2 linked regions of the Geobacillus stearothermophilus ATCC 12980 genome follow. The protein of the gene in region 2 interacts with the protein of the main gene of each other region in a pairwise test. Links are inferred from orthologs where the notes say so. Each region holds a gene or a part of one and is shown on either strand. Other genes may lie near its edges. The genes, in order: QSJ10_RS13970 and topA.

Region 1 (14,782 bases), 1.5 Mb from region 2 along the record:
GTCGTTCCGCTGCCAATCTTTGAGCGGATGTCGAGCGTGCCGCCGAGCAGCTCCACCCGCTCCCGCATTCCAATCAAGCCGAACGCATTTTCTTTTTTGACCGATGGATCAAATCCTTTGCCATCGTCTTTGACACTGACAAGCAGATGGTGGCACGTCACTTCCATTTTGACGTCGATATGGCGCGCTTCGGCATGCTTTAAGGCATTTTGCACCGATTCTTGGACAAGGCGAAACACGGCCGCCTCCATCCGCGACGGCAGCCGAATTTCTTCGCCGATATGTACAAAGGAAATATGGACTCCGTTATTATATTCTTCGGTCGTTTGCAAGTATTTTTTTAGCGTCGGAACCAATCCTAAATCATCAAGCGCCATCGGCCGCAAATCGTAAATGATGCGGCGCACTTCGGACAAAGCCGAACGCACCATTTTGCGAAAATCACGAATCTCGGCGATCGCCGCCTCTGTCCCTCGCTCTTTGATCACCTTTTCGACGAGATCCGATCGAAGCAGGACATGCGCAAGCAGCTGCGCCGGGCCGTCATGGATTTCCCGCGACAGCCGACGCCGCTCTTCTTCCTGGGCTTCGGTGATTTTCAGCCCAAATTCCTGCTTTTGCTTCGCTCCTTCAACGAGCTCGCTGACCTGGCGGAAATCGCTGTTTAAGTAGTGGAGCACGACCGTAATTTGCCCGACTAAATAATCGGCGCGTTCGATAATTTGCGCAAAGCTCGCCAATCTCCGCTCGAGTTCATCACGGCGCAGCCGCAGCTGTTTCTCCCGCTCGCGCACCATCGTCAGCTTCATATGCAGCTCGTGCGCCGCTTCATACGCCTCGCGAATATCTTGCTCCAAGTGGGTCGAAAAGTTTTGGCTCACTTCCGACAGGCGGCGGCGCGCCCGGCGCGCCTCCATTTCGAGCCGGTCCGCTTCTTCGATCGCCTGCACGGTCAGCCGCTTCACCTCCTCAAGTTCGCGAAGCAAATGGTCGTGCTCTTGACGCGACTGCTCCCCGATGCGGAAAATTTCGTCTTTGCTATGTTGAACGGTGTCGATCATTTTTTCGACAATCCGATCTAACTGCTTTACGTCCCACTGTTTTGCCTTAGCCATTTGCCAACCTCCAACATCGCTGCCAAGCGGTGCGCATGGGCGCCAGCAAAATTTGTTTGAAGGAAAAAAGTTGTCGATTTATAATAATAAAAGCATGCTCTATCTATTGCTCTTTTATTTTTAGTTTACCATAATGAGAGTAGAGCGCTAGCCGTTCTTGCAAAAATAAACAAATAAACCGTTTGCACGATGTTGATCGTTGAGGTGTTTCGTTTTGTTGCAAAAATATTACACGGTTAAAGGATACGGTGAACACGAAATCGTAATTGAAAAATCACGGTTTATCTGCTATGTCAACCGCGCGGAAACGGAAGAAGAGGCTATCGCCTTTATTCAACAGATCAAGAAGAAGCATTGGGACGCCACCCACAACTGCTCCGCCTATTTGATTGGGGAGCATGACCAAATCCAAAAAGCGAACGATGACGGTGAGCCGAGCGGCACCGCAGGGGTGCCGATGCTTGAAGTGCTGAAGAAAAAAGGATTGAAAGACACCGTCGCCGTCGTCACCCGCTACTTCGGCGGCATCAAGCTCGGTGCGGGCGGCTTGGTGCGTGCATACAGCCGCGCCGTCTCAGAAGGCCTGAACGCCGCAGGCATCGTCGAACGCCGGCTCATGCGCGTCATGCAGGTGACGATTGACTATTCGTGGCTTGGGAAGGTGGAAAATGAGCTGCGCTCTTCCGTATATACTATTAAAAATATCCAATATGCCGACCGCGTCACGTTTGATGTTCTCGTTCCCGAGGACGGCCAGTCTTCGTTCGGCGAGTGGATGACCGAACTGACAAACGGAAGGGCGGACATTCAGGCGGGAGCGATGGAGTATGCCGAACGGTTGCTTCCGTCTTCCTAAAACGACACCGTAAAGGAAAGAAGGGTTAAACGATGAATCATACAAGAAAAACGGTGAAAAAGCGAAAGAAAAAAAAGCGGCTCCGCCGATTATTTTTGCTCGTGTTTCTTCTTTTGCTCGGGGGTGTTGGCGCCTTTGGCTACAATATTTACTCCGAGACGAAACAGGCGTCAAGCAAAATGTATCAAGCGCTTGATCCATCAGGCAAGCCGGCAAGAAACATTGAGGTGCGCAAAGACCCATTTACCGTTCTGTTAGTCGGAGTGGAAAACCAGTACCACGACGAGGAGGGGCGGTCTGATGTCGTCATGTTGTTGACCGTCAATCCGAAGACGAACAAAGTGTATTTGTTGAGCATTCCCCGCGACACGCGCGTTTACATCCCGAACGAAGGGCGGAAAGACAAAATCACCCATTCTTACAGTCATGGCGGCATTCAATCGACCATTGCAGCCGTCAATGAGCTGATCGATGTACCGATTGACTATTACGTGACAACCGATTTTGACGGGTTCCAGAAAATTGTCGATTCCTTAGGCGGCGTCACGGTGGATGTTCCGTTCACATTCAAAGCCCAACTGACCGGCTCCCTCAAATGGCATACGTTCCATAAAGGCAAACAAGAGTTGAATGGCAATGAAGCGCTCGCCTATGTGCGCATGAGAAAATCGGACCCCCGCGGCGACTTTGGCCGAAACGAGCGGCAAAAACAAGTCATTCGTGCCATTATTGACAAAAGCACATCCATCACCTCGCTGCCGAAGCTGGATGACATCATCGCCGATTTAGGGGATCACGTGCGGACGAACATCCCTCCGGCCGATTTGTTATCGTTCATCTATGTCTATCAAAAAATGAAAAACGCGGATGTAGAAAATTTGCATTTGAAAGGATACGACGAAACAATCAACGGCGTGTACTACTACATCCCCGACGAGCAATCGGTCAGCTCAATCAATAAAACGCTGCGGCAAGCGCTCGAGACGTCCAACGCCTCCCTCACGCGCAGCAATTCACCATCCACACAAAACCAAAATTAACGATCACAAAGAAGGTGCTCCCAAAAGCAATGGGGCGCCTTTTTCCATTTACAGCGTATATCATGCCGCAATGATGATGAAAGAACACAACTTTTCATGTCCTCTGTTTTTTTCTCTTTTTCAACAAAACTTTTCATTTTTTCTCATAATAGGACTGAATTCGGGTTGGATAAAACGGCAAAATTCGCTATGATAGTATAGAAAACGCAAACTTGAGAAAAAAGGGGGGATCGAATCCTTGAAAAAAACGCTTCTTTCCGTCTTGTTAGCGACTTGCCCGCTGTGGCCGTCGGCCGCCTTGGCCGCCGATGGAAGTCCGTCCTCATCCTCACCGACACTCATGGTCGCGGAGCATAACGCTTTGCTGAGGAGAGGAGCGACGGATTCCTATCAAATCGTCGAATCCATTTCCGCTGGCCAACAAGTAAAGGTCATCGACAAGTTCCAAAACGCTGCTGGCGAAACGTGGTATCGCATCGAATATAAGGGCATCACAGGCTGGGCGCGGGCAGACGACTTTTCTGAAGCGCATGTCTCTTCCGCCTTCCCTAACGTGATGTTCGCCAAGCAAGACTCGTTGCTGAGAAGAGGGGCAACCGATTCATATCGGTCCGTTGGCTCGATTCCCGCTGGCCAACAAGTGAAAGTCATAGACGAGTTTCAAAATGCCTATGGTGAAACGTGGTACCGCATCGAGTACGGAGGCGTCACCGGCTGGACGCGTGCGGACAGCTTTTCTAACCAACCGCCTTCCATGCTCGTCGGAAAGCGTGCGGTGATCGCCGCCAACGACATCGCGATGCGCAAGGGGGCATCCCCTTACTATCCGGTCGTCAAAACACTGTCTAACGGCGATGTCGTCTCCATCATTGCCGAGTTCACCAATTCGCTCGGGGAACAGTATGTGCGTGTGGAGTGGGCGGGAGTCAAAGGATGGGTGAAAACGGAACAGATCTACATACCCAAACAGCTTCCGACACTTTTGCCGACATTCATGAACGTTGTGCAGTCCTCCCCGGTTCGCCGCGGGGCGAGCGTCCATTACCGCGCCGTCGCCACAGTGTCACGCGGTCAATCTGTCAAAGTGATCGATTTGTTCGTCACAAATGGTCAGGAACTTTGGTGCCGCGTTGATCTCGGACATGTCCGAGGATGGGTGTCGGAAAAAGTGTTGACGATGTCATCAACCATGTCGGTTCCAAGCGGTGTCTCGGATACGTCCAGCGTCTCAGGCCAGCCGCTGACGGTCAGCGTTTCGGTCGCCAATGTGCGGCAAGCTCCATCTTTAAAAGCAAAAGTCGTCACCCAACTGAAAAAAGGAACCAAACTGAACAGCCTGTCAAGCGCCAAAGATGCGTCGGGAGCGCTTTGGTACAAAGTGCCCCTCAATGGAAAAACGCTCGGCTGGGTGCACGAGACGGTCGTAACCAAATCCTACCTTTCCCCACCAGCCAACCAGGGGATGCAAAAGCAGGTGACAACCGCTAATGCGGCGCTGTTTGCCGAACCTTCGTTGAGCGCCGCCGTCATCGAGCGGATTGCGAAAAACCGAACGGTCACGGTTTTGAAGACGACAGAAGCATCTCCGTTCGACTGGGTGCAAGTCACCTCTGCATCGGGGAAAACGGGATGGATGCCGGTGTTTGAAGTAAAAGCCCCATCCTACGTATACGTCAAACAGGCGGGCACTCCGCTGCGCCGAGGTGCATCTTCGAACTATCAATCGTTGAAGGCGTTGGCAGCGAATGAGCGACTTGCTGTCCTTTACGAATATCATGGATGGCTGAATGTCGAAACATCCAATGGCGTCCGCGGATGGGTGGAGGAATCAAGCACCTCTACCGTCGCCTTAAATAGTCTCGTTGAACCGACTTTTTCGACCATCAACGACAATGCCTATTTGACGTGGAAAAAAACGTCTAATTTCCGCGTCTCCTATTCGTTGTTGCCGGGCAATCGTCTGAAAATCACCGGCTCGTTTTCCTACGCTGAAGTCCCGTCGACCGATATTCCAGGCATACAAACCGTGGAATGGACCGGCAGCAGCCTGCTCATCACCTTTGAACCGGGGTACACGTTCACCCTTCGCCATTACAGCGACCGATTGGCGCTGAAAATTCTCGAGACCGGACTCAAGGGCAAAAAAATCATCATTGACGCAGGGCATGGGGCGCACGACACCGGGGCGATCGGCCCTGGCGGCACGCGGGAAAAAGATATTACTCTCGACACCGCCTTATTGCTAAAAGAAGAATTGGAGCGGGCCGGAGCGATCGTGAAATTGACGCGAAGCACCGACATCTTTTTGGAGCTGTCTGAACGGACATGGATCGCCAACAGTTCCGACTACGACGCCTTTATCAGCATTCACGCCGACTCGTACTCGCGGACATCTCGCGGAACGACAACGTACTACAACGTATCGAGCAACTTCAATGGGCCAAAAAGCGAGCAGTTGGCCGCCATCGTGCAAAAACATCTTGTCCAACAGCTCGGAACATATGACCGCGGCCATAAAACGCAAAACTTTTACGTCAACCGGAAAAACGAGCTGCCGAGCATTCTCGTTGAGCTCGCCTTCATCTCCAATCCAAATGAAGAGGCGCAGCTCAAAACGAAAGCGTTCCGCCAAAAAGCGGCCGTCGGCATTCGCGAAGGACTGGAAGAGTATTTCAGCCAATTCTAGTTTGTTCGCGTTCGGAGAATAATAGCATGAGAAGGCCGGTAATGCAACGGATTGCAAAGCTTTACGACGGAGTTCGTCAAACTGAGAAACATGGCAGCATCGCGTTTTCATTCCTTGCGATTCCTCATGAACCGAGCGAATCCGTTGTTTTTCACCGGCCTTTTAGGAAAGCTATTATTCTCCTTTCTTTCCATATCCAAAAACGGGGGAGATGAACATGATGAAACGAAAAGCCAAATGGGCCGTTGCTGCCAGCCTGGCGGTCGGAATGACGGCAGGCGCCCTCTTGTTTACGCCATCGGCGATGAAAGCATCAGAAGAAGTCGTGTTAGCGAGCGTCGACTGGGTGACTTCCCAGCTCAACCCGATGAAAAACGACATTGCCAACCTGAAAGCACAACTGGCCGCCCAGCAACAACAAATTCAACAACTTCAACAACAACTTGCTAGCAAACCCGCTTCGCCTTCTTTGCCTTCTGTCGTCTATGTAGTGAAAAACAATGCGGCCGTCCGCAGCGGAGCGTCAACGAGCTACCGCGTCATCACTTATAAACAGGCAGGGGCTTCACTGCAAGTGGTCGGGGCGCACCTTACTTCCCAAGGATTGTGGTACAACATCATCCTCTCCTCATCGTTGAAAGGTTGGATTTATTCCGGCGATGTCTCGACATCCGCCGTCAGCAGCGACAGCACCAAGCACGTCATCGCCACGGCCGCGGTCAATATTCGAAAAGGAGCGACGACTTCTTATCCGATTATTGCGACCGTTCCAAAAGGGACAGAGATGGTCTATATTCAGCCGTTTACCAACAGCAAAGGGGAGAAATGGTACAACGTGCAACTGTCTGATGGGCGTCAGGGTTGGATGGCCGCTGAATTTGGTGAGGTGAAGTAGACGGTGAAAAAATTGGCGTGGTTGGCCGTCGGCCTGTTTTTGCTCATCGTCTCTCCTTCCGCGTCGAACGCCGCTGGGGTGAAAACGTACAACAATACCGTGCAAGTCCTTTTATATAAAGGGACATCGGTGACAGTCGCCGTCGAAGGAAACTATCAAATCGTCAATAAAGAGACGTTGACGATCACCCCGCTGCCAAGCGGGACAAATCTGACATTTCAGTCTTCCTCTTCGACCGTGTTTGTCACGTACAATGGAAAGACGGATTTTTCAAGCACCGGATTTACCATTCAAGAAACGATCGGCGCGGCGCCGTTGTCGCTTGTCAAGGTGAACCAAACGCGGTATCGGGGAAGCGTCGACATTCGCCTGCAAAACAGCGCCTTGTATGCTGTCAATATTTTAGATATGGAAGATTATTTAAAAGGAGTCGTGCCGAGCGAGATGCCTGCCTCTTGGCCGCTTGAGGCGCTGAAGGCGCAAGCCATTGCGGCCCGAAACTATGCCTATAAACATAAAACAAGTTTGACGACCAATCCAAACACACAGACGTATAAAGGATATGATGGAGAATCTCCACGATCGAACGCGGCAGTGGATGCAACAAGAGGATGGTATCTGAAATATAATGGCAGTATCATTGAAACGTATTACCACTCGACAAGCGGCGGCAGAACCGCCAATGTAAGCGACGTCTGGAACTCGTCGCAAACCGCCTACCCATATTTGGCGAGCGTCGATGACCCGTATGAATCATCGCCGTACAGCCGATGGTCATTCACCTTCTCCCCAGCTGTGCTGTTGCGTTCGTTCGGGTTCAACGATCCATCGGTTGTTTTATACGACGTCTCGATCGCCAAAACCGGCGCGAACGGAGAAGTGGGGGCCGTCACGATTGAAACCTCGGCAGGCGAAAAAACGGTGAAAGGCAATGAAGCGATCATCCGCAAACTGTTCCCGCTAGACGGCAATCAATTTTACGGCATCTTGCCGTCCAACTGGTTTGACATTCAAGTGCAAAAAAGCGGCCCATCCGTGTCGATTCAAACGGCCAGCGGCAACATCGCCGCCTCTTCCTTGTCATCTTACTCCGTCCAAACAGGGATCGGAACCGTTTCGCTCGCCGGCGTCGAAGGAATCAAGGTGCAAACAACGGATGGCATCGTGCCGCTTTCCGCCTCGCCGTCAGGGGTTAGCTCGATCACTGTCACGGGAAAAGGATGGGGGCACCGGATCGGCATGAGCCAATACGGAGCAAAAGCATTTGCCGAGCGTGGATGGACGGCGGAGCAAATTTTAGAACACTACTTCCCCGGTGCTGAAGTCTCGTTCTAGCGACAGAGTCCATGATGTCATACGGGATTTTGCTCTCCACCTCGGCATCACTCGGGAACAAAAAAGGGCGTCCTTCTTTGTGAGCGGAACGCCCTTTCTTCTTTTTCTATTTTTCTGTCCATCTGACGGATTCGCGTTTTGTTTCATCGCCAAGGGCGTGAAGCAAATCGTCGACAATGCGAATCCATGAGTATTGCTCCACCGCCAACTTACGCCCATTTTCCGCCATCTTTTCGTATTCCTCGCTCGGAAGGCAAAGCAACTCGAGAACCGCGGCAGCGATCTGTTCAGGATTTTCTGGAGGAGCGATTTTTCCGCAATGGTATGTTTCTAAAATCTCGGCGCTCTCCCCTTCGCCGCAATACAGCACCGGGGTTCCGGTGGCGATCGCCGGGAAAATTTTCGACGGCCTTGCCCCTTTAAACAAATCGATGTTGCGCAGCGAAACGATGCTGTAATCGGTGATGGAGAAAATCTCCGGCATCTTCTCAACAGGAACGGATCCGTAAAACGTCACATTGTCAAGGCCGAGCTCTTCTTTTAACGCCATCAGCTTTTCTCGCTCTTGGCCATCGCCGACAAACAGGAAATGCGCCCGTTCATCTTTTGCTTTGACGATGGCCGCCGCCCGCAGCACCGAATCGAGCCCTTGGGCGTATCCCATCGTTCCGGCGTACGTAAACACCACTTTTCCTTCGAGCCCTAATTCCGCAAGCAACTCTTTGTTTTTCGGCAGCGGGCGAAACACATCCGTGTTGACGCCGTTCGGCAATAAAAAGACATCCTCGGGCGCCTTTCCTTGTTCAATCATATAATCGCGAATGCCTTCTGTCGCGGCAGCGATTTTCCAAGCCTTCCGGTATAAAAACAGCTCGAGCCATCTCGCCATTCGGATGAACAGCCGATTTTTCAAAATGCCGAGCTCAACGGCCGATTCCGGCCAAATGTCAGCGACGTTGAAGACAAACTTCGCCCGTTTCAACTTCGCGCCCACGTACCCGGTGATCCCTAAAAACAACGGCGGGGAATTGCAAATGATCACATCCGTCGGCTTCGCTTTCACAAGCAGCGAATAAAACGAGCTGAACGTAAACGAAAAATACGAAGCGAGTCGCTTCCAAAAGCTCCCCTTTGGCGACGGATAAATCCATGTCCGATGAACGGGAATGCCCTCCCATTGTTCGAACAAATAAAACAGGCCGCGGTATGGCTTGGGGATGACGCCGTGCGGATGATGCGGGAATGCCGTAAGCACTTCCACTTGATGCCCCCGTTTGATCAGCTCTTTGCTCACCTCATACACACGAATTTGCGGTGCGCCCGTTTCCGGCGGGAAGTGTTGGCATAGGTAAATGATCCTCATCGTCCGCTCCACACCACTTTCCCCCAAAATCGCAAACGAACGTTCCATTTTGAGCGCCAAGAGGCGAGCGCAAACGAGGCGTGGAAAAAGGGCAACGCCCCCCTGGCATCGTTCCGCTGTCCTTGGATGTATAGTCGTTGCCGTAAGCCAACGGCCATCACGAGCTTGCCAACGGAAAGCCGCCGGCTTCGCGTCCTAGCCGCCGCTTTCGGCAACAAACGAGCACCAACCGCGGCGGCTGATATGACGGCTTTGTTCCTCATCGACTCCCTCCACCGCCTTTCAACGTTTGTTCATACAATCGGATCATGCGCATCGCATTTTCCGTCCAATCGTAATGTTCATGAACATGGTTGACGCCGTTTTCCCCCATTCGTTGCCGCAGCCTCTCATCAAGCAACAGCCGTTCGAACGCCTCCGCTAGCTTTTCCGGACTGTTTTTCGGCACAATCAACCCCGTTGTTCCCTCACGGACGACTTCCGGCAATCCACCGACGTTGGAGACGACAACGGGAACGCCGCACGCCATCGCCTCGACGGCGGCAACGCCAAAACTTTCGCTGTCTTCAGTCGAAGGCACGGCGAAAATATCCATTTGATTGATGTACAGTGGCACTTGTTCGTTCGGAACTTTGCCGACAAACGTCGTCACGGATTGGATGCCGAGGCGGGCGCACAGCTCCTCGTATTCACTTCGCTGCGGCCCATCGCCGACGATCAACAGCTCCGTTTGTGGATGCCGCTCGTGCACAACGGCAAACGCTCGAATCAAATCAGCGATCCCGTACTTGTCCGAAAGAGCTTTCACTGTGCCGATCGTCACGGTCCGTTTCGGCTGTTTCGGCAATGGTTTGAAGCGGGCGACATCCACCCCAAACGGCGTCACCTCGATCGGTTTGTCCGTATACTTTCCGGTTTCTTTCGCCATCACATGACTTGTCGAACAAATGACATCCGCTCGCTGCAATGTATATTCAAGCATCCGTCGGTTCCAGCGATTGGCATTCGGAAACTGATACACGTCGCGTCCCCAGACGGAGACGTAAAACGGATGATACGAAGCAAGCGCCCCGATCAACCCGTAGCTGGAGGCATAATGGGCGTGCAAAATATCTGGTCGAAACGAAGCGAGCAGCCGCTTTAATGAAAAGACAGTGGAAAAATACGACAACTTCCCCGGCAGCCATTTCGGCAGCACGACTGTCTCGACTTCTTTCGCTTGCTCCGGCCCGTAATGGTCTTTAAACGTCACGACTTTCACATCGATGCCTTGCGTTTGGTAAAAGCGGGCCCACTTATGCGTATGGATCGATTTGCTTGGAGCCAATAAGGCGACTTTCATCGGAGGCCCCCCACCAACGTTTCTTTCACCTTTTCCACTCTCGCTTCCCATGAATGTTTCGCCATAAACGTCCGCGCAATGCGCAAGCGGCACTCCTCGAGCATGTCCGCCATCTTGGCGATCGCTTCTGCCATCGACGACGGGTTGTCGTCGCAAATGACGCCATACCCATCCGCTTCAATCAATCGCTTTTGCGCCGAGCAAGCGGTGGCGACAATCGGCAGGCCGCTCGACAGATAGTCGACCAGTTTGACGGGAACGGAAAAATCATTATACTCGCTCCGCCGCCGCGGGATGAAGGCGAAATCCATCTCCGCATACAAACGGTCGAGCGCTTCGCCGCTGACGTGCTCGACGCGCACTTGCAAGGCGGCAAGCTCTTCTTTCACCGCAAGCGGCTGCCGCTCGTACTCGTCTTTTCGGCAGACGACGGTGAGCGAAACAAGCGGCTTGCGGCGGTTTGCTAAGCGAATCGCCTCAAGCAGGAGCAAAAGCCCATAGTCAGCATTGTTGATGCCGCCAACATAAATGGCATTCAGCGGCTGTTTCGCCGTCCCGAACCGCTGAAACGGCTTTTGCTTCCCACCCGGCGGCAAATCGACCATCGGGCGGCGGATCGCGACATATGTTCCCATTTCGAGACTCGGCAAAAAGATGACATCGCAGTACCGCTCGTAAAACCGTTCTTCCCAACGGTACATCATTTGCATGGCCGCTTTTTTCCAACCGCGGAGCGGATACAAATCAGGAAACTTCCAATAGACGTCGCGGTAAAAGACGCCAATGGGAACGTTGCGGCCTTTCAGGTAGCGGAGCACATCCCGATCGACGAACGGACGTTGCGGCCGGTGTCCTGGGTCCGTGAGCCAAAGCGGAATCGTCTGGTTTTCCATATAACAAAACCAGACATCATCGAGCTTGCCTTGGCTGCGGAGCTCTTGAAATTGCTTCTCCCGCTCGGCTGACGTGCCGGCGATCAGAAGAACGTCCACTCCCTCTTTCGCTCCCCAGCGCAAAAACGCCTGATGCATTTCATACGGCCGCAGCTTTGACCCGCTGTTTCGTTCCGCGACGAGTGAAAACGGGTAATAAATCAATACGGTTTTCATCATTCATCCCTCATCCGTGATTCGCCTTTTCGCTGCAAACCATGCCCGTAAATCCCCCTGCACCCGCAGCCACAACGCCATTCCGCCAAACAATGCCACGAGCAGCACCCAGGTCGGATTGAACAAAAAATCGGTGAACCCACCGACGAGCGTGCGGGGGATGTTAATGGAAAAATAAACGAACAAACTTAAAAACAAAGGATTTTTTGGCAGCCGTAGAAACCCAATATACAACAGCTGCGTCACGACACCGACATACAGCGTGCCGATGACGATCCCCACATAACCGAAATTGGCATACGCCTCAGCAACAAAAAGGGTGTTCAACACTCCCCCTGTCCCGTCTTCAATCCGCTCTGGGAACACGTGCGCCATCACGAGGCGGGCGGAGCGGACATTCTCGACGTCAAACAACCCTGTTAAAATCGAGGGCAAGCTTTTTCCATAAAGAAATGGCAGCGCTTCGCCGAACAAATTCAAATGAAGAAACATCGGCGCGATTTGCGCCAAAATCATGCGGCCGATCGGGCCTTTGTTGTAAGACAAAAAGGTCGCAACATCTTGCACCCCTTGAATGACGGTGTACATGCCGACGAGCACCGCCGCCCCCACTCCCCCATACAACGCCAATTTCGCCGCCGACAGCCTTGTTTTTCCAATGTAGATGCGAATCAGCAAAAACATCATCACGTAAAAGAAAATCGGCGATTTGGCCAAATCATACACATTGACGAACACCGCTCCGACAAACAGACAGATAAACAGCAGCTTCCACCGCCACTCGTGCGTCAGCTCGGCAAACAAATAAGCGATAAACGACAAAAGCGGCGTGAGCGTAATGGCAAAAATATTGCGAACGAGCACGTTTCCGGCAAAATGGCGCGACGCCTCAATGCGCAACGCAGCCAAGCTCTCATCCGTCCCTGTCAAGAGCGCAAACACCGGAATCGTCGGCGTTTTCCAAATCATATACGCAATGGCGGCAAAACTGAGGAGCGACAGCGCCAAAAACGCATAAAACACTTGGCTGCCCGTCGCTCCAGCCAACGGAGAAAGCGGCTTTTGCAAATAGGCGCGAAACTCCTGCCTCGCTTCAAATCCGCACAGCCTTGAAACGACCACCATCGACAGCGGGAACACGATCATGACAAAGCATACGACAGCAAATCCAATCTGCCGGTATTCCTCGGGCCGAAACAGCTTGCGAATCATGTAGTAATCGTCCATCCCCAAGGCGATCAGCAGCGCGCCGATGAAGCTTGACAGAAGGAACGAGTAATAGTACACAATCGACACGAGATTCGGCGCCGTCCATGAAAGCGTCCCCGCTGCATAGCGAAACATCAAGGTGGAGACGACAAGAACAATCAACCCAATCAACACGTCCAACATGCCGACGCACCCTTATCGCTGTCCGATCGCCGCCACGATTTTCTCCGCCGCATGCCCATCGCCAAAGACGTCCGCATAAACAGGGGCGACTTCCTTGTGGACCGCCGCGACGATCTTCTCGCGGTCCGTGCCGGTTAAGATGTTCGCCCCGCCTTCGAGCGTTTCCACCCATTCGGTTTGTTCGCGCACCGTCACGCAAGGCACACGAAGGAAATACGCTTCCTTTTGTACGCCTCCTGAATCGGTGATGATTTTTTTCGCGCCGCTCTCTAACCGAAGCATGTCCAAATAACCGACCGGATCGATCAGCCGAAGCCCTGGAATCGCCGAAGCGTCCAAGCCGTACTCTTCAAGCTTATGCCGCGTCCGAGGATGAATCGGCCACACTTTCGTTCCGTCAATATCCCGAAAAGCAGCCAAAATGGCTTTCAATTTGTCGGGGTCATCGGTATTTTCCGCTCGGTGAATGGTGATCAAGTAGTAGGATTGTTCCGCCAGCGACAAATCAGCCAAAATCGTCGATTGGCGCTGTGCGAGCTCCTTGTTGTACAAAATGGCGTCATACATGACATCGCCGACATTCCAGACGTTTCGCGTAATATTTTCTTTTCGTAAATTTTCCACGGCCGTCTCCGTTGGACAAAATAAGAGCTCGGAGACATGATCGGTCATGATGCGGTTGATTTCTTCCGGCATCTGCTTGTTGAAGCTGCGCAGTCCGGCTTCGACGTGGATGACGGGAATATGGAGCTTCGCTGCGACAAGAGCGCCCGCGAGCGTCGAGTTCGTATCGCCATAGACGAGCACATAATCCGGTTTTTCCTGCATGACAATTTCTTCAATTTTCATCAGCATTTCGCCCGTTTGCTTTCCATGGCTGCCTGAACCCACCCCTAGATAGTAGTCAGGCGTCGGAATGTTCAACTCCTCAAAAAAAATGGCCGACATATTCGGGTCATAGTGCTGCCCGGTATGGATCAGCACTTCGGTATATTGTTTTCGCAAGACGCGCGAGACGGGGGCAGCCTTGATAAACTGCGGTCTGGCGCCTAACACGGTGGCGATTTTCATCCGAAGCACCTCCTAGATCAGATGAGCGGTTATCAAGTATTTTGCGCATTTTCATCCTCGATCGTGCGCACCGGACGGCGCAAATCACGATCAACCCGGCTGGCAAAGAGTGTGGCGGCAAACAGGCCCCAACCAGCGAGCACCCAGCCGTCAGCAATCGGCGCCTGCTGAACGTAGACGATGACGATGAGGGAGAGCAATGTGCCGACCAAAACCAAAGCCATCTTTTTCCATGACACTGGCACAGGATACACTTGCTGGCTTTTGCGAAAAATGAAAGCCACAGCGACCATATACGTCATGAGGCTGGCCGCGACCGCCCCCCAGCTGAGCCAAAGCGGCACCAAAACGGCGTTCAATGCAAGATGAAGAAGCGCCGCTAGCGTGAACACCCGTGAAATATAGCCGGTTTCCTTTGTCAAAAACAAGCCGGTGGAAACAATCAGATAATAAAAGTTCAAAAACGTGACGGCCGATAAAAACGGGATATAGGACGCTGCATCGCGATATTCCGGTTTGAAAAAGGTTTCCACAAGCCACGGGCTCGCCGTGGCGATCAAAAGCAACCCAAACGCTCC
Region 2 (14,889 bases):
AACGAACTTTCCTTCCCTGCTTCCACCGTCCCCGCCTCATGGCCGCCAGGGACGAATGGAATCAAAGAGGCAAGGTTTGTCGAAACGAGCACACTATGCAGCTGGCGAGCGTCCTCCTGCTGCCGTAAAGAGGCTGGCCCGTACATCGAAGATAAAACTCGCGGCGCCAGCCAGCTGCTTTCACCGTTGGAATGCACCGCCATTTCCTTTCTAGCTCCCTCGGTTCGCGGCAAAATTTGTGAGAAAGGCGGCTGGTGTTCGCCATCGAAACGCCCGTTCATTTCTTTGGCCTGTTGTTCCAGCCAAGCAGCTTTGTCCAACCCGCTATTTTCATCCGTCTGTAGCCAAAAAGACGGAACGGCTGCCAGCGCTTTTGCACCAGCCCCTTCTTGGTTAACTCTTCCGCTTTCCCCATCAGCCGCCAAGGCTTCACCATCATTGTATGCAGCCGCCGGAGGGGCGTTTAAAACGTTGGCAGCGCCAACGTGCATAGCTGAAGCGGCCAGCCATAACGGCTCTGTCCATTCGTCTGTTATTCGCGGCTTCTTTCCTTCCGGCTGGGATGACCGTTCAATCCCCTCCTCAACCGGCAGCTTCCCGGTTTGCTTTTGCGCCAATAATGCCGCAAATGCGCTGGAAGCCGCTGTCTCTTTTCTCGCTGTCAGCTCCACGCCCGTTGGCTGCGGTGCAACTGCTGCGATCATCACTTTCATTCAGCCCCCTCCTCTCTCCCTGCCCATTTATGCAATGACGAAAGCAAGTTCGCCGCCTGCTCGGCCGGCATTTGTTCTAAAATAGCCGCGGCTTTGTCGCTATCGAGCCGGCTCAGCACCTCAAGCGCTTCATCCTCCGGCAGCTTGGCTAAAATAGCCGCGGCCTGCTTGTCTGACATGGCGTCGTACATGCTGATGACATCCACCGCAGACGCTTGTCCGCCGCCTTTTTCCTGCTGGGTCGGCAGCTGTTGCTGCGTCGACAGCCGGGCAATTTCCTCGTCTTTTGCCGCCAATTCGCTTTTTAGCTGCTCAATTTACTTTTTTTGCTTGGCGATCGTTTGGTTTTGCCGCTTGATCGTCTGCTGTTGCGTCTCGATCGTGTTGGCCAGCGTCTTTTCTTTCTTCTTCCAATCAAACCATTCGGCGACGAATGGCACGCTGTCCACCCATTGTTTCGCCTTCACCGCATCAATGCCGGCCGCCTTTGCAATCAGCAAGAGGAAGAAAGCCGCAAAGAGGCTCGGGACGACAACGACGAACAACATCCATTGCCACCGGCTTGCCGTTTCTTCCTGCTGAAGTTTGCTGCCCGCCATCTATAACTCTCCTTGCCGCACAAAGCGCTGAACGGCTATTTCATCGAGCAAACGGCTTTCGGCCTCTTTTTCGCGCTGCTCTGTCCACCGCCGCACGCGCTCCTGCATTTTCTCATACTTTTTCACTTCAATATTGAGCTCAATGAGGCGCTGGTGCCGGCACTGCATTTGCTCGCGCGCCCGCATGACGATGAGCTGATAGTGATCAATGGTTTGTTGCAAACTGGCGAGATACTGCAGCGTATGGCGAATGGCCCCGACAGCGAGGCCATCTTGCAGCCGCCTGTCCCTTTCCGCCTCGCATCGTTCTTTTTCCTTGAGCAACTTGTACAGCGCCTCGGCCGCCTGCTCAAACTTGTGCACCGCTTCTTCGTATTCAGCCAGCGCTGCTTGCTTTTCTTTTTCCTTCATCGTCCATAGTTTTTGCAGCCGAAATGTCGACATCATTGTGGATCACCCTTCCCCCTCTTAACGCTGTGCCCCCGTCATGGCGGCGAAATGAGACGGAAAAGGGCATCAATGCTTTCGGCGCGCGTCGCCTTTTCCTCTATTTCTTGGCGGCAAAACGCCATCATTTGCGGATAACGTTCAATCGCCTCATCAATTTCTCGCGATGCCCCCCGCTTGTACGCCCCTATTTGAATCAAATCCTCCGAATCGATATAAGTGGAAAGGAGACGGCGGAAACGGTTCGCTGCTTCGCGGTGCTCAGCGCTGATAATATGAGGCATGACGCGGCTGACGCTTTTCAGCACGTTAATGGCCGGGTACTGGCCTTTATTCGCGAGCTGGCGTTCCAACACAAAATGGCCGTCCAAAATGCCGCGCACCGCATCGGCAATCGGCTCGTTCATATCGTCGCCGTCAACGAGCACCGTATAAAACGCGGTAATGGTGCCTGAGTCGCTCGTCCCGGCCCGCTCGAGCAGCTTCGGGAGCAAGGCGAATACCGACGGGGTATAGCCCTTTGTAGTCGGCGGCTCGCCGACAGCCAACCCGATCTCCCGCTGCGCCATCGCGACGCGGGTGACCGAATCCATCATCAGCATGACATCCGCCCCTTGGTCGCGGAAATATTCGGCGATCGCTGTCGCGGTGTACGCCCCTTTGACACGCATGAGCGCCGGTTGGTCCGAGGTGGCGACAACGACGACGGAACGGGCCAATCCTTCCGGCCCAAGATCGCGCTCTAAAAATTCGCGCACTTCGCGCCCCCGCTCGCCGATTAAGGCGATAACGTTCACGTCAGCCGATGTGCGGCGGGCGATCATTCCCATGAGCGTGCTCTTGCCGACGCCGGAACCAGCAAAAATGCCGACCCGTTGCCCTTTCCCGACCGCCAGCAGACTGTCGATGACGCGCACGCCGACTTCAATCGGCTCGGCGATCGGCGGCCGGGTGAGCGGATTGGGCGGATCGCGGTCGACCGACACAGGCTTCAGCCCGGGCGGCAGTGGGGCACCGTCCAACGGTTGGCCGAGCGGATCAAGAACCATGCCGATGAGCGCATCGCCCACATACACTTCGAGCGGCTTGCCGGTCGCTTCCACCAAACAGCCGGGGGCGATATGCGTCATGGCGGAAAACGGCATGAGCAAGACGTGGTGCTCGTGAAAGCCGACGACTTCCGCCGGAATTTTCCGGCCACTCGTTTCATGAATGTAGCAAAGGTCGCCGATCGAGCTGCCCGGACCTTTCGATTCGGTCATGAGCCCAACGACGCGCGATACTTTGCCGAATCGTTTGTACAAATCGACGGTGGCGATGTCCTCAAGAAGCGCCTGCCAGTTCAGAGGACATTCCCTCCTTCAGCCGTCTGTAGAGCGCTTCGCGCAGCCGTTCAAGTTGCATGTCTACGCTGGCATCGATGCGGCCGAACGGCGTTTCCACGAGACAACCGTATTCCGGCAACGCCTCATCCGGATAGATGAACAAATCGACACGGTGCGGAAATAGCGATTTCAACAATTCTTGCTGTTCGGCTACCGTCTCATAACAACCCGGATGCACGTAAACGGACACTTCCGTTTGTCGCCGCACTTCCTGCAGCACTTGGCGCACAAGCGGCAAAAACGCGCTCCGGTCTCGCTCGAGCGTGGCGCCGATGATGCGTTCCGCCGCTTTCAGCGCCACTTCGAGCATCATCTCATCCGCCGCCTCGACCTTCGCATAAAATTCGTGATTCATCCGCTCCGCCAAGCGGCGGGCTTGGTCGATCCATTCGCGGTGTTCGCGAAGCGCCGCCTCGCGCCCGGCGGCGTAGCCGTCTTCGTACCCTTGGGCGCGCGCTTCCTGCCTAAGCCGGTCTTTCTCGTGCTCCCATTGCTCCCGTTCACGGGCCAGCTGTTCGCGCACCGTCTCGCAATATTGCTCGGCTTGGCGGCGAAGCGCGGCCGCCTCTTCTTTGGCGGCGGAAATCGCCTCGATTTCCTTTTGCCGATCCTCGTTCGAAGGCGGAACATCGAAAATGCAGCGCTGCACAGCGATCGTCTTTTTGCCGGCGCGCCCGGCCAATGCCGGCGCTTTAATGACGCTAGACAATAATATCATCTCCTCCCCCGCGGGCGATGACGATTTCCCCGGCTTCCTCGAGACGGCGGATAATGGCGACAATGCGCGATTGCGCTTCTTCCACATCACGCAGCCGGACCGGGCCCATATATTCCATTTCTTCTTTGAACGTCTCGGCCATTCTTGTTGACATGTTGCGGAAGACAATTTCTTTCACTTCATCACTCGCCACCTTAAGCGCCAGCATAAGGTCATTGTTATCCACTTCGCGGATGACGCGTTGAATGGCGCGATTGTCGAGCGTAACGATGTCTTCAAACACAAACATCCGCTTTTTAATTTCTTCCGCAAGCTCGGGGTCTTGAATTTCCAAAGCCTCTAAAATCGTCCGCTCCGTGCTTCGGTCGACTTGGTTCAGCACTTCGACGACCGCCTCAATGCCGCCGGTTTGCGTGTAATCTTGCATCACTGTCGCCGACAGCCGCCGCTCCAAAATTTGCTCGACTTCGCTAATGATCTCCGGCGACGTGCTGTCCATAAGCGCGATGCGCCTGGCCACATCGGCCTGCATCTCTTGCGGCAGCGCTGATAAAATCTGCCCCGCCTGCGCCGGGTCTAAATACGAAAGAATGAGAGCGATCGTTTGCGGATGCTCATGCTGAATAAAGTTTAACAGCTGCATCGGGTCGGCTTTGCGGGCGAAATCAAACGGCCGCACCATAAGCGCTGATGTCAGACGGTTGATAATGTTCATCGCCTTGTCCGGGCCGAGCGCTTTTTCCAACACTTCTTTCGCGTAGGCGATGCCGCCTTGGGCGATGTAATCCTGCGCCAAAGCGAGCTGCCGGAATTCCTCAAGCACTTCCTCTTTTTGCTCGGCCGCCACTTGGCGGACGTTGGAAATTTCGAGCGTCAGCTTTTCAATGTCTTCTTCGGATAAATGTTTATAGATGGAGGCCGATACGTCCGGGCCGAGGGAAATGAGCAAAATGGCTGCCTTTTGCCTGCCCGTCAGCCCGCCTTTCCGATCGCGTTTTGCCATACGCCGCTCCTCCTACTCTTCCGATAGCCATGTTTTCAATAGTTTGGCAAACTCATCCGGTTTTTCTTTCGCCAACCGCTCCAGCTGCCGACGGCGCAGCACCGCCTCCGTCTCCGGCGGCTCCGGCAAATCCGGCTCGACCGGAAGCGGCGGGGCGAATGCGAGCTCCTCCTCCTCTTCTTCTTCTTCATCTTCACGGCGGCGGCGCAGCCAGAAGAAGAGCAGTAGGGCAATGAGCAATAGCGCGCCTCCGCCGGCCGCGTACCACCGCCACGCCGGCTGAACCGGCGCCGGTTCGGTGAATGCCGGTTTGCCGTTGAGCTTTTGCACCGAGACGACGACGCGGCTATTGACATCCTGGTCGGTCAGCGCCTGCGCTTCTTCTTTGTCAATCGACGTCCGGACAATCGTCCCTAATAGTTTTTGAATGTCATTGACCGTTTCCGTCGGCAATGAATTCGGATCATCCGGATTTGGCGGCTCGACCATCACTTGAATGCCTAGATCGCGAATTTTATACGGGCTTTCTACGATTTGTTTTTTAATTTTGTTGACCTCATTGTTGATCGTTTCTTCGGTCCGCTCATAGTTTCCGTTCGTTCCGCCGTTTGCTCCTTGGTAGCCCGGCACTTCATTCGTCCCCGTTCCGGCCGTGCCGCCCGGCGGCGCACCGCTTCCCGAGTACGTCTCTTTAATGCGCTGGACGCTGACGGCAATGCCTTCATTGTTCTTTTCGTCCACCGGAGCGACCAACTGCTCCTCTCGCTTTTCCTGTGTAAAGTCGATGTCGGCCGTCACCGAGACAACGACTTTGTCCTGCCCCATCATCGTGCCGAGCATTCGCTGGACTTGCCGTTGAATGTCGCGTTCGATTTGTCGTTTGATCTGTTGCTGCTCAGTGAATGCCGCCGCTGTCGAATTTTTGTTTTCATTTTTCAAATCGAAATACTCAAAAAACTGGTTCATAATGACGATATTATCTGTAGAGAGGTGGGGAACACTTTTGGCGACGAGATGATACAAAGCCCGAATTTGCTCGTCGCTGAATTCATAGCCCGGCTTCGTCTTCAGCACGATCGAAGCCGAGGCTTCCCCCTTTTCATCGGAAACGAATACGCTCGGCTGCGGAAGATTAATCATCACTTTCGCGTCCTCGACGCCGTCGATCGTTTTGATTAAGTTGGCGAGCTCCGTTTGCATCGCCTTCAGTTTCACCATATTAAACTCGTTGTCGGTCATGCCGAAGCTCGCGTTTTGGCCGAAAAACGAATAATCAATAACCCCGCTGTTCGGAATGCCCTCGGCGGCCAGCTCGACTTTCAGCGCATCCACTTGCTCTTTCGGCACTTTAATTGTCGTGCCGCCATCCGTCACTTCGGCGGGAACACCGCGCTGATCCAGCGTCGCCTTGATTTGTCCGGCTTCTTGCGGCGTCAAATCGCTGTATAGAGGCACCATTTCCGTCCTGAAGGCGAAAAAAATACCGAGGCCAAGGATCAAAAGGACCGTAGCCGCGCCTCCGGCGGCAAGCCATTTCTGTTTTTTCGTCCGCTCTTGCCAAAACAAACGGGCCCGGCCCCACCACTCTTTCCACTTGTTGCTCATACGATTCCCCCGATCATCCAGCCATACAGCCGCCGCGGCCACCGTTCGGCCATGGCGGGCTCTGTATGTATCGTCCCTTGCTGTCTACAACGGCATGCGCATCATTTCCTGGTACGCCTCAACCGCTTTGTTACGGATTTCGATCGTCAGTTGCAGCGCGATGCTTGCCTTTTGCGACGCGATCATCACATCATGCAATTGGACGTTTTCCCCACGGACAAGCTTTTCTGTCAGCGCATCTGCCTCGATTTGTGCGTTATTGACATTGTTGAGCGCTTCTTTGAAAAAGGAGGCGAACTGCTTTTGCACCGCTGCCGGCTTCACCGGGCTTGAAGCGGCGGCCGCCGGCGCCAGCCCGATGCGGCTCACTCCATCAACCATTTGTCATTCCTCCTCTTCGGCTTATTTCCCGATTTCAAGCGCCTTCATGAGCATCCCTTTTGAAGCGTTCAGCGCGGTGACATTCGCCTCATACGAGCGCGTCGCACCGATCAAATCGACCATTTCTTTGAGCGGTTCGACGTTTGGCAGGCGAACGTAGCCATCTGCGCCCGCATCCGGATGGTCCGGGTCGTAGACGAGTTTAAACGGAGCCGGATCGTCAGCAATTTCGTGCACCCGAACGCCGTTGCCGACAGCTTCAGCACGTCCGAGGGCGGCCTGCAAATAGCCCGAAAACGCCCCGCTCTGCGGTTCGATGATGACCATTTTGCGTCGGTACGGCTCCCATTCGCCATTGACGAAGCGGGCCCGCGTCGTATCAGCGTTGGCGATGTTGGAAGAAATCACGTCCATGCGCAGCCGCTGAGCGGTGAGCGCCGACGCCGAAATGTTTAAGCTTTGAAACACGGACACAGCCTATTTTCCTCCTTTGATCACCGTCTTTAGCGTATTGAATTTGCCGTTTAACCGCTCAATCAGAGCGTTATAATAAATTTGGTTTCCTGCCAATTTCGACATTTCTTGGTCGATATCGACACTGTTTCCATTATGATTGTAACTGATGCTGGCATTGGTCGTCACGACAATTTTTCCATTCTGTTCGTTTCGAAACGGAAAATGGCGCGGATCCGTCCGTTTGGCCTCAAGGGCAAGCGCCCGGTCAAGCTCCGCCTGAAAGCGCACATCTTTCGCCTTATAGCCCGGCGTATCGGCGTTGGCGATGTTGTCGGCGATCGCCTGTTGGCGAAGCGCAGCGTAGCGAAGCCCTTGTTCAAGCCAACCGATCGTCGCTGAAAAGAGCGCCAATGGAATCCCCTCTTTTCTCCTATTTTTCGACAGTTTCTGCTAATTTTCATTTTACAGGAAAGAAAACCTAATGTATAGACGGAACTTGGTACTATTTTTCGAAGATGCCATGACAGAAAAACGATGCCAAAGATGTTTGTCAACAACAAAAAACCCGCCGGGCCAAAATACCCAGCGGGCTTAGGCAGCTATGCCGTTCAGCTTGATTTCAATTTTTCCAGTTCGCTTAAAAACTTGTCATTCAATACTTTAATGTACGTTCCTTTCATGCCGAGCGAACGCGATTCGATGACGCCGGCGCTTTCAAGCTTGCGCAGGGCGTTGACGATCACCGAACGGGTGATGCCGACGCGGTCGGCGATTTTGCTGGCGACAAGCAGCCCTTCCGTTCCGTCAAGCTCTTCAAAAATATGTTCAATCGCCTCAAGTTCGCTGTAAGAAAGCGAGCTGATCGCCATTTGCACGACCGCCTTGCTGCGCGCTTCCTCTTCGATTTCTTCCGCTTTTTCACGCAAAATTTCCATGCCGACGACCGTTGCGCCATACTCGGCCAAAATCAGGTCATCGTTATCAAACTCACGATCAAGGCGCGACAAAATAAGCGTGCCGAGCCGTTCGCCTCCGCCGTTGATCGGAACGATCGTCGTCAAACCGGTTTTGAACAAGTCACGATTTTCCACTGGAAACGCCGTATATTCGCTATTAATATCGATATTAGGGGACGTTTCCGTAATGTTGAACAATTTTTTCGTGTATTCTTCCGGAAACTGGCGCTCCTCAAGCATCCGTTTCATCCGTTCGTTTTCAATCGACTGTTTAATGGCGAAGCCAAGCAGTTTGCCGCGGCGGCTGACGACGAACACGTTCGCTTCAATGACATCGCAAAGCGTTTCCGCCATCTCTTTGAAATTGACCGGCCGCCCAGCTGCCTTCTGCAGCATGGCGTTGATTTTTCGTGTTTTCTCTAGCAAGTTCATCGAGTCCATCTCCTCCTCATAAAATAAATTCGCTCAAATCTTTGTTTTTGACGATGCTGCCGAGTTTTTGCTCAACGTATTGCGGCGTGATGACGACTTTGTCGAGCCCGATATCGGGCGCTTCAAACAGCAAATCCTCAAGCAGTTTTTCCAAAATCGTATGTAGCCGGCGCGCGCCGATGTTGTCAGTCGTCTGGTTGACTTCGAAGGCCACTTCGGCAATCTTACGAATAGCATCGTCAGAAAATTCAAGACTTATACCTTCTGTTGCCAAAAGTGCCTGATATTGTTTAATGAGCGCATTATTCGGCTCGACCAATATACTTACGAAATCGTCAACCGAAAGTTTCGCCAACTCGACGCGGATCGGAAACCGACCTTGCAGCTCAGGGATCAAGTCGGACGGCTTCGCCATATGAAACGCGCCGGCGGCGATGAACAAAATATGGTCCGTTTTGACCGGTCCGTATTTCGTCATGACCGTCGATCCTTCGACGATCGGCAAGATGTCGCGCTGCACCCCTTCGCGCGAGACGTCGGCCGAGCCGGACACCGCCCCGCTGCGGGCAATTTTATCAATTTCATCGATAAAGATGATGCCCGACTGTTCGGCGAGGCGGACCGCCTCTTGCGTCACTTCATCCATGTCGATCAGTTTTTGCGCTTCTTCATTGATGAGCACCTTGCGCGCTTCACTCACTTTCAGGCGCCGCTTTTTGCGTCGCCGCGGCATCAGGCTGCTGAGCGCGTCTTGCATATTCACGCCCATCTGCTCAATGCCCGTCCCTTGCAAAAAGTCAAAGAGCATTGGCGTCTGCTCCTCAATTTCAATCGTGACCATCTCGTTTTCGAGCTGGCCGTTTGCCAGCTGCCAGGCCACTTGACGCCGTTTTTGCTCGATTTGTTCATCCTCATGGCCGTAGCTGTTGTCCGACGGATTCCCTTGGCCGCCAAACAACAGCTCGAGCGGATTTTTGATCGTTTGCTTTTGTTTGCCCGGAACGAGCAGTTCAACGAGCCGCTTGTTCGCCTGTTGTTCAGCTCGGTCTTTCACCTCATTCATTTTTCGTTCTTTCACGATCCGAACTGACGTTTCCACCAAATCGCGCACCATCGATTCGACGTCGCGCCCGACATAACCGACTTCCGTAAATTTCGTCGCCTCAACCTTGATAAACGGCGCGCCGACGAGCTTCGCGAGACGGCGGGCGATCTCCGTCTTCCCGACCCCGGTCGGGCCGATCATTAAAATGTTTTTCGGCATTACTTCATCGCGCAGTTTTTCATCGAGCAAACTGCGGCGGTACCGGTTGCGAAGCGCGATCGCCACCGCCTTTTTCGCCTCTTTTTGTCCGACGATAAACTGGTCGAGCTTCTCAACAATTTGCCGTGGAGTCAACGATTCCGCCATCATCGGCCTCCTCCTTTTTACAGCTCTTCGACAATAATATGGCTGTTCGTATAAACGCAAATGTCAGCGGCGATCTCCAGCGCCGCCTTCGCAATCTCCTTGGCGGTCATCGAGCCGCCGGCGTACTTCTTCAACGCACGCCCAGCAGCCAACGCATACTGACCGCCCGAGCCGATGGCGAGCATGCCGTCATCCGGTTCAATCACTTCCCCTGTGCCGGAAATCAGCAGCAAATGTTCCTTATCCATGACAATCAACATCGCCTCAAGGCGGCGCAACACTTTATCGCTCCGCCACTCTTTCGCCAGCTCGACGGCCGCGCGCGGCAAGTTGCCGTTGACCTGTTCCAGCTTGCCTTCAAACATTTCAAACAGCGTAAACGCGTCCGCCACTGAGCCGGCAAAGCCGGCTAGCACTTTGCCTTGAAACAGGCGCCGCACTTTTTTCGCTGTATGCTTCATCACGACGGCGTTGCCGAACGTCACTTGGCCGTCGCCAGCCATCGCCGCTGCGCTGTTATGGCGGATGGCAAAAATCGTCGTTGCATGAAAGCGTTCCATCGCTTTCCCCTCCTTACATGCGGGCTATGCCCGCGGATGCGCCTGCAAATAAATATGTCGCAACCGGTCTTTCGTTACATGTGTATACACTTGCGTCGATGACAAATGCGCATGGCCGAGCAGTTCCTGCACCGAACGGAGATCGGCCCCTTCGTTGAGCAAATGAGTCGCAAACGTATGCCGAAGCACATGCGGGCTGATGTTTTGCGTCAGCGCAGCAGCTTCGACAATCCGATCCAAAATATGGCGCACTCCCCGAGGCGTGAGCGGATTGCCTCGGGCGTTGACAAATAAATAGCGGTGGTCCGCCCGCAGCTTTCTGGTCAGCTCGCGTCGGCCCCCATGAATATACCGTTCAAGCGCTTCGCGGGCCGGACGGCCAAACGGAACGTAGCGCTGCTTGTTTCCTTTGCCGTGAATGAGCACAGTTTCCGCCACAAAATCGACATCAGACAGCTGTATGTGACAACATTCACTAACCCGAGCACCAGTCGCGTACAACAACTCAAGCAGCGCCGTATTGCGCTGGCCGAGGGCCGTATTTTCATCATTGACAAGAAACAACGCTTCTAATTCTTTCGGGTATAAAAAATTAGGAATTTTTTGCTCTTTCTTCGGCAGTGTCGCAAGCGCAAACGGATTTTCGGCCGCCCGCCCTTCGCGCATCAAAAATTTGTAAAAGCTGCGCAAACTGGAAATTTTACGGGCGACCGAACGGCTGGCCAAATGCTGGCCATACAGTTTCGTCAAATATAAGCGGACGTCGCTGTAGGCGACTTGGTCAAGCTCATTGATCCCTTCTTCGTTCATGAACTGGAAAAACTGCTCAATATCGCGCCGGTAGCACGCAATAGTATATTGTGAATAATTTTTCTCGATTTGTAAATATTCCATGAACAATTGTAACGCAAATGTCGCATTTTTCATCGCCTCACCCCGCAATGCCTCTACATCGTACCATATGATTGGTTGCAGCGCAACTATTTCTTCTAAAATTCTGAATTGTGTTCAACACTCCGTTATGTTTCCGGCTGTTCTTCATAATCGCAGGCCGTGCACTGCACTTGCACGCCTTTTTTTAACTTTTTCTCGACAAGCAGGCCGCCGCATTTCGGGCATGGGCGGGCAAGCGGTTTATCCCAGGAGACAAAATCGCACTCCGGAAAGCGGCTGCAACCGTAAAAGATCCGCTTTTTCTTCGTGTTGCGCTCGACAATCTCTCCTTCATGGCACTTCGGGCATTTGACGCCGATTTGTTTGACGATCGGCTTCGTATGGCGGCATTCGGGAAAATTGGAGCAGGCGATAAACTTGCCGAAGCGGCCCATTTTGTACACCATCGGGCTGCCGCATATGTCGCAGTCGATCCCGGCCGGCTCGTCTTTAATCTCCACTTCGCGCATTTCTTTTTCCGCCACTTTCAACCTTTTCTCGAACTCGCGGTAAAACTCATCGACGACTTTGATCCATTCCACTTTTCCCTCTTCAATTCCATCCAGCTCTTTTTCCATTTTCGCCGTAAACTCGACATCGATGATTTCCGGGAAAAACTCTAGCATCAGCTCGACAACGATTTCCCCGAGCTCCGTCGGGACGAACCGTTTGTTTTCCAACACGACGTAGTTGCGTTTTTGGATCGTATCGAGCGTCGGGGCGTAGGTCGATGGGCGGCCGATGCCGAGCTCCTCCAACGTTTTGACAAGGCGCGCTTCCGTATAGCGCGGCGGCGGCTGGGTAAAGTGCTGCTTCGGGTCGACCGCCTCGCTCTTGACCGTCTCCCCTTCCGTCAAGTCCGGAAGAAGCCGGTCTTGCTCTTCCGCTTGATCGTCCGTCCCTTCAATATACACTTTCATAAACCCCGGAAACTTCACCGTCGAGCCGCTCGCGCGGAACACGACGCCGTTGTTTTCCAGCTCGACGCTCATTGTGTCGAGCACCGCCGCCGCCATCTGGCTGGCGATAAACCGTTCCCAAATGAGTTTATACAACCGAAACTGGTCGCGCGTCAAATATGGCTTCACGTTCTCCGGATCGCGAAACGCCGAGGTCGGGCGAATCGCCTCGTGGGCGTCTTGGGCGTTCGCGCTGTTCTTTTCTTTCCGCTTCTCCTGACTGACGTACGCCGCGCCGAATTTGGCCTCAATGTACGCTGCCGCCTCTTGCTGCGCCGTTTCGGCGATGCGTGTCGAATCGGTGCGCATGTACGTAATGAGCCCGACCGTTCCTTCGCTGCCGAGGTCGATCCCTTCGTACAGCTGCTGGGCGATCATCATCGTCTTTTTCGTGCGGAAATTCAGCTTACGCGCCGCCTCCTGCTGCAGTGACGATGTGGTAAATGGGGGCACCGGGCTGCGTTTTCGCTCCCGCTTTGTCACCGTTTTCACCGTAAACGCGGGCCCGCTCAAGCGGGCGAGCACCGCTTTGACGTCCGCTTCCGTTTTTAATTCCCGCTTTTCGCCGTCCATCCCGTAAAACGAAGCCGCAAACGCCTCATCCCCTTTTTGAAACGTCGCTTGAATCGTCCAATATTCTTCCGGCTGAAACTGGCGGATTTCTTTTTCCCGGTCGATGATCAGACGGAGCGCAACCGATTGGACGCGGCCGGCGCTCAACCCTTTTTTGACTTTTTTCCATAAGAGCGGGCTGATGTTGTAGCCGACGAGGCGGTCGAGCACGCGCCGCGCCTGTTGGGCGTCGACAAGATTCATGTTGATGGAGCGCGGCTGCTGGAACGACTGTTGAATGGCATCCTTTGTAATTTCATGAAAAACGACGCGGCAGTCTGAGTGAATGTCTAAATCGAGCATGTGGGCCAAATGCCAGGCGATCGCTTCCCCTTCCCGATCCGGGTCGGCGGCAAGAAACACTTTTTTCGCCTTTTTGGCCGCCATTTTCAGCTCCTTAATCACCTGGCCTTTGCCGCGAATCGTAATATATTTCAATGCGTAGCCGCGGTCTATATCAACGCCCATCTGGCTTTTTGGCAAATCGCGAACGTGTCCCATCGAAGCTTTGACCGTATATTTTTTTCCTAAGTACCGCTCGATCGTCTTCGCTTTCGTTGGCGATTCGACGATAACCAAGTAGTCTGACATCCATCTTCCACCCCTAGGAAGTAAATTGAAATCTTCATTATTATTAATGATTATTGCCGCATTTGTCAAACATGATCATTATACGTACGGGAATTCGACGATGATGTCTTCCGCTTCCTGCACTAGTTTTGCCCCGTGCTGAATAAGCGTATTCGGCCCGGCTGCCTCGGCCGCCCCGATCGGACCGGGGACGGCAAACACTTCCCGCCCTTGCTCGAGCGCATACGCGGCGGTGATGAGCGAACCGCTTTTCCGTTTCGCTTGCACGACGAGCGTGCCGAGCGACAGTCCGCTGATGATGCGGTTGCGCGCCGGAAAGTGCCATGCCTGCGGCTTCGTTGCCGGCGGATGTTCGGCGATGACAAGCTGTTCATTCATCAAATAGCGGGCGAAGGGCCAGTGCGCTTTCGGGTAAACATGATCCAGCCCGCCGGCGATGACGGCGATCGTCGTTCCGCCGTACTTGACAGCAAGCCGATGGGCATGAATGTCGATGCCGGCAGCCAGCCCGCTGACGATCGTCCATCCGGCGGCCGAAAGGGGCGGAACAAGCTTGTCAAGCGCTTCGAGCCCGTCTTTGGTCGGGCGCCGCGTGCCGACGATGCTGATCAACTTTGTTTGTTGAAGCAAGCCGGCGTTCCCTTTTGCATACAGCACCCATGGCGGCGCGTAAATATGCTTTAACAGCGGCGGATAGTGATCATCGAACACGGTTATGACGTGAATGCGGCGAGCTTGATACGTTTTGATGAGCCGGTGAAGATCAATGGAATGCAGGTCGCGGAAAAAAGCAGCGAATTGTTGAGAAGTAAGCGGAACGAGCGGGCGAAGGGATTGAGGGGACATGAAAAATGGAGCGGCAAGCGTCGGGTCCGCGTCAAGCAGAGAGCGGATCGTCTTCCAGCCGGCTCCGCGGCAATGGTGAAGATGAATGAGCCGGTCGCGAACTGTATCGTACATACCATTCTCCTTTCTGCGTCAATGGCAAACAGCGCCCCGCACGGCAACGTGCGGAGCCCCATGTTAATGCGTTTTGCATTTTTCGTATAAACCGCGCTCTTTCAAGACCGAAATGAGCGTTTCGCCGATGACGGCCGGCGTTTCCGCTACTTTGATGCCGCATTCGGT

The links.
Region 1: the proteins of topA (region 2) and QSJ10_RS13970 interact in binary tests that used the Escherichia coli proteins (3 or more experiments, as listed by UniProt). The link is inferred for Geobacillus stearothermophilus ATCC 12980 from one-to-one orthologs.

Annotation. Positions count from the first base shown.
Region 1 is NZ_CP128494.1:2,556,404-2,571,185, forward strand. The notes cover bases 360-3,150. They hold QSJ10_RS13970 (YigZ family protein), read left to right. Parts: upstream 360-1,329; coding sequence 1,330-1,971; downstream 1,972-3,150. Other genes in these bases: QSJ10_RS13965 (sensor histidine kinase), read right to left, coding at 360-1,115; QSJ10_RS13975 (LCP family protein), read left to right, coding at 2,004-3,011. Also shown: more of QSJ10_RS13965, read right to left, coding at 1-359; QSJ10_RS13980 (SH3 domain-containing protein), read left to right, coding at 3,250-5,697; QSJ10_RS13985 (SH3 domain-containing protein), read left to right, coding at 5,915-6,592; QSJ10_RS13990 (SpoIID/LytB domain-containing protein), read left to right, coding at 6,596-7,927; QSJ10_RS13995 (glycosyltransferase family 4 protein), read right to left, coding at 8,034-9,290; QSJ10_RS14000 (glycosyltransferase), read right to left, coding at 9,550-10,632; QSJ10_RS14005 (glycosyltransferase), read right to left, coding at 10,629-11,744; QSJ10_RS14010 (O-antigen polymerase), read right to left, coding at 11,745-13,133; wecB (non-hydrolyzing UDP-N-acetylglucosamine 2-epimerase), read right to left, coding at 13,146-14,204; QSJ10_RS14020 (lipopolysaccharide biosynthesis protein), read right to left, coding at 14,237-14,782.
Region 2 is NZ_CP128494.1:1,008,284-1,023,172, reverse strand. What follows is about bases 11,224-14,121. They hold topA (type I DNA topoisomerase), read right to left. Parts: upstream 13,762-14,121; coding sequence 11,686-13,761; downstream 11,224-11,685. Other genes in these bases: dprA (DNA-processing protein DprA), read right to left, coding at 13,840-14,121; xerC (tyrosine recombinase XerC), read right to left, coding at 11,224-11,593. Outside these bases: QSJ10_RS05525 (flagellar hook-length control protein FliK), read right to left, coding at 1-713; QSJ10_RS05520 (magnesium transporter MgtE N-terminal domain-containing protein), read right to left, coding at 710-1,009; QSJ10_RS05515 (hypothetical protein), read right to left, coding at 1,031-1,312; flagellar export protein FliJ, read right to left, coding at 1,313-1,759; flagellar protein export ATPase FliI, read right to left, coding at 1,798-3,063; flagellar assembly protein FliH, read right to left, coding at 3,083-3,862; flagellar motor switch protein FliG, read right to left, coding at 3,846-4,865; flagellar basal-body MS-ring/collar protein FliF, read right to left, coding at 4,878-6,470; flagellar hook-basal body complex protein FliE, read right to left, coding at 6,555-6,851; flagellar basal body rod protein FlgC, read right to left, coding at 6,873-7,325; flagellar basal body rod protein FlgB, read right to left, coding at 7,329-7,718; GTP-sensing pleiotropic transcriptional regulator CodY, read right to left, coding at 7,916-8,695; ATP-dependent protease ATPase subunit HslU, read right to left, coding at 8,712-10,106; ATP-dependent protease subunit HslV, read right to left, coding at 10,124-10,666; more of xerC, read right to left, coding at 10,691-11,223; more of dprA, read right to left, coding at 14,122-14,721; sucD (succinate--CoA ligase subunit alpha), read right to left, coding at 14,785-14,889. UniProt on the Escherichia coli protein: Releases the supercoiling and torsional tension of DNA, which is introduced during the DNA replication and transcription, by transiently cleaving and rejoining one strand of the DNA duplex.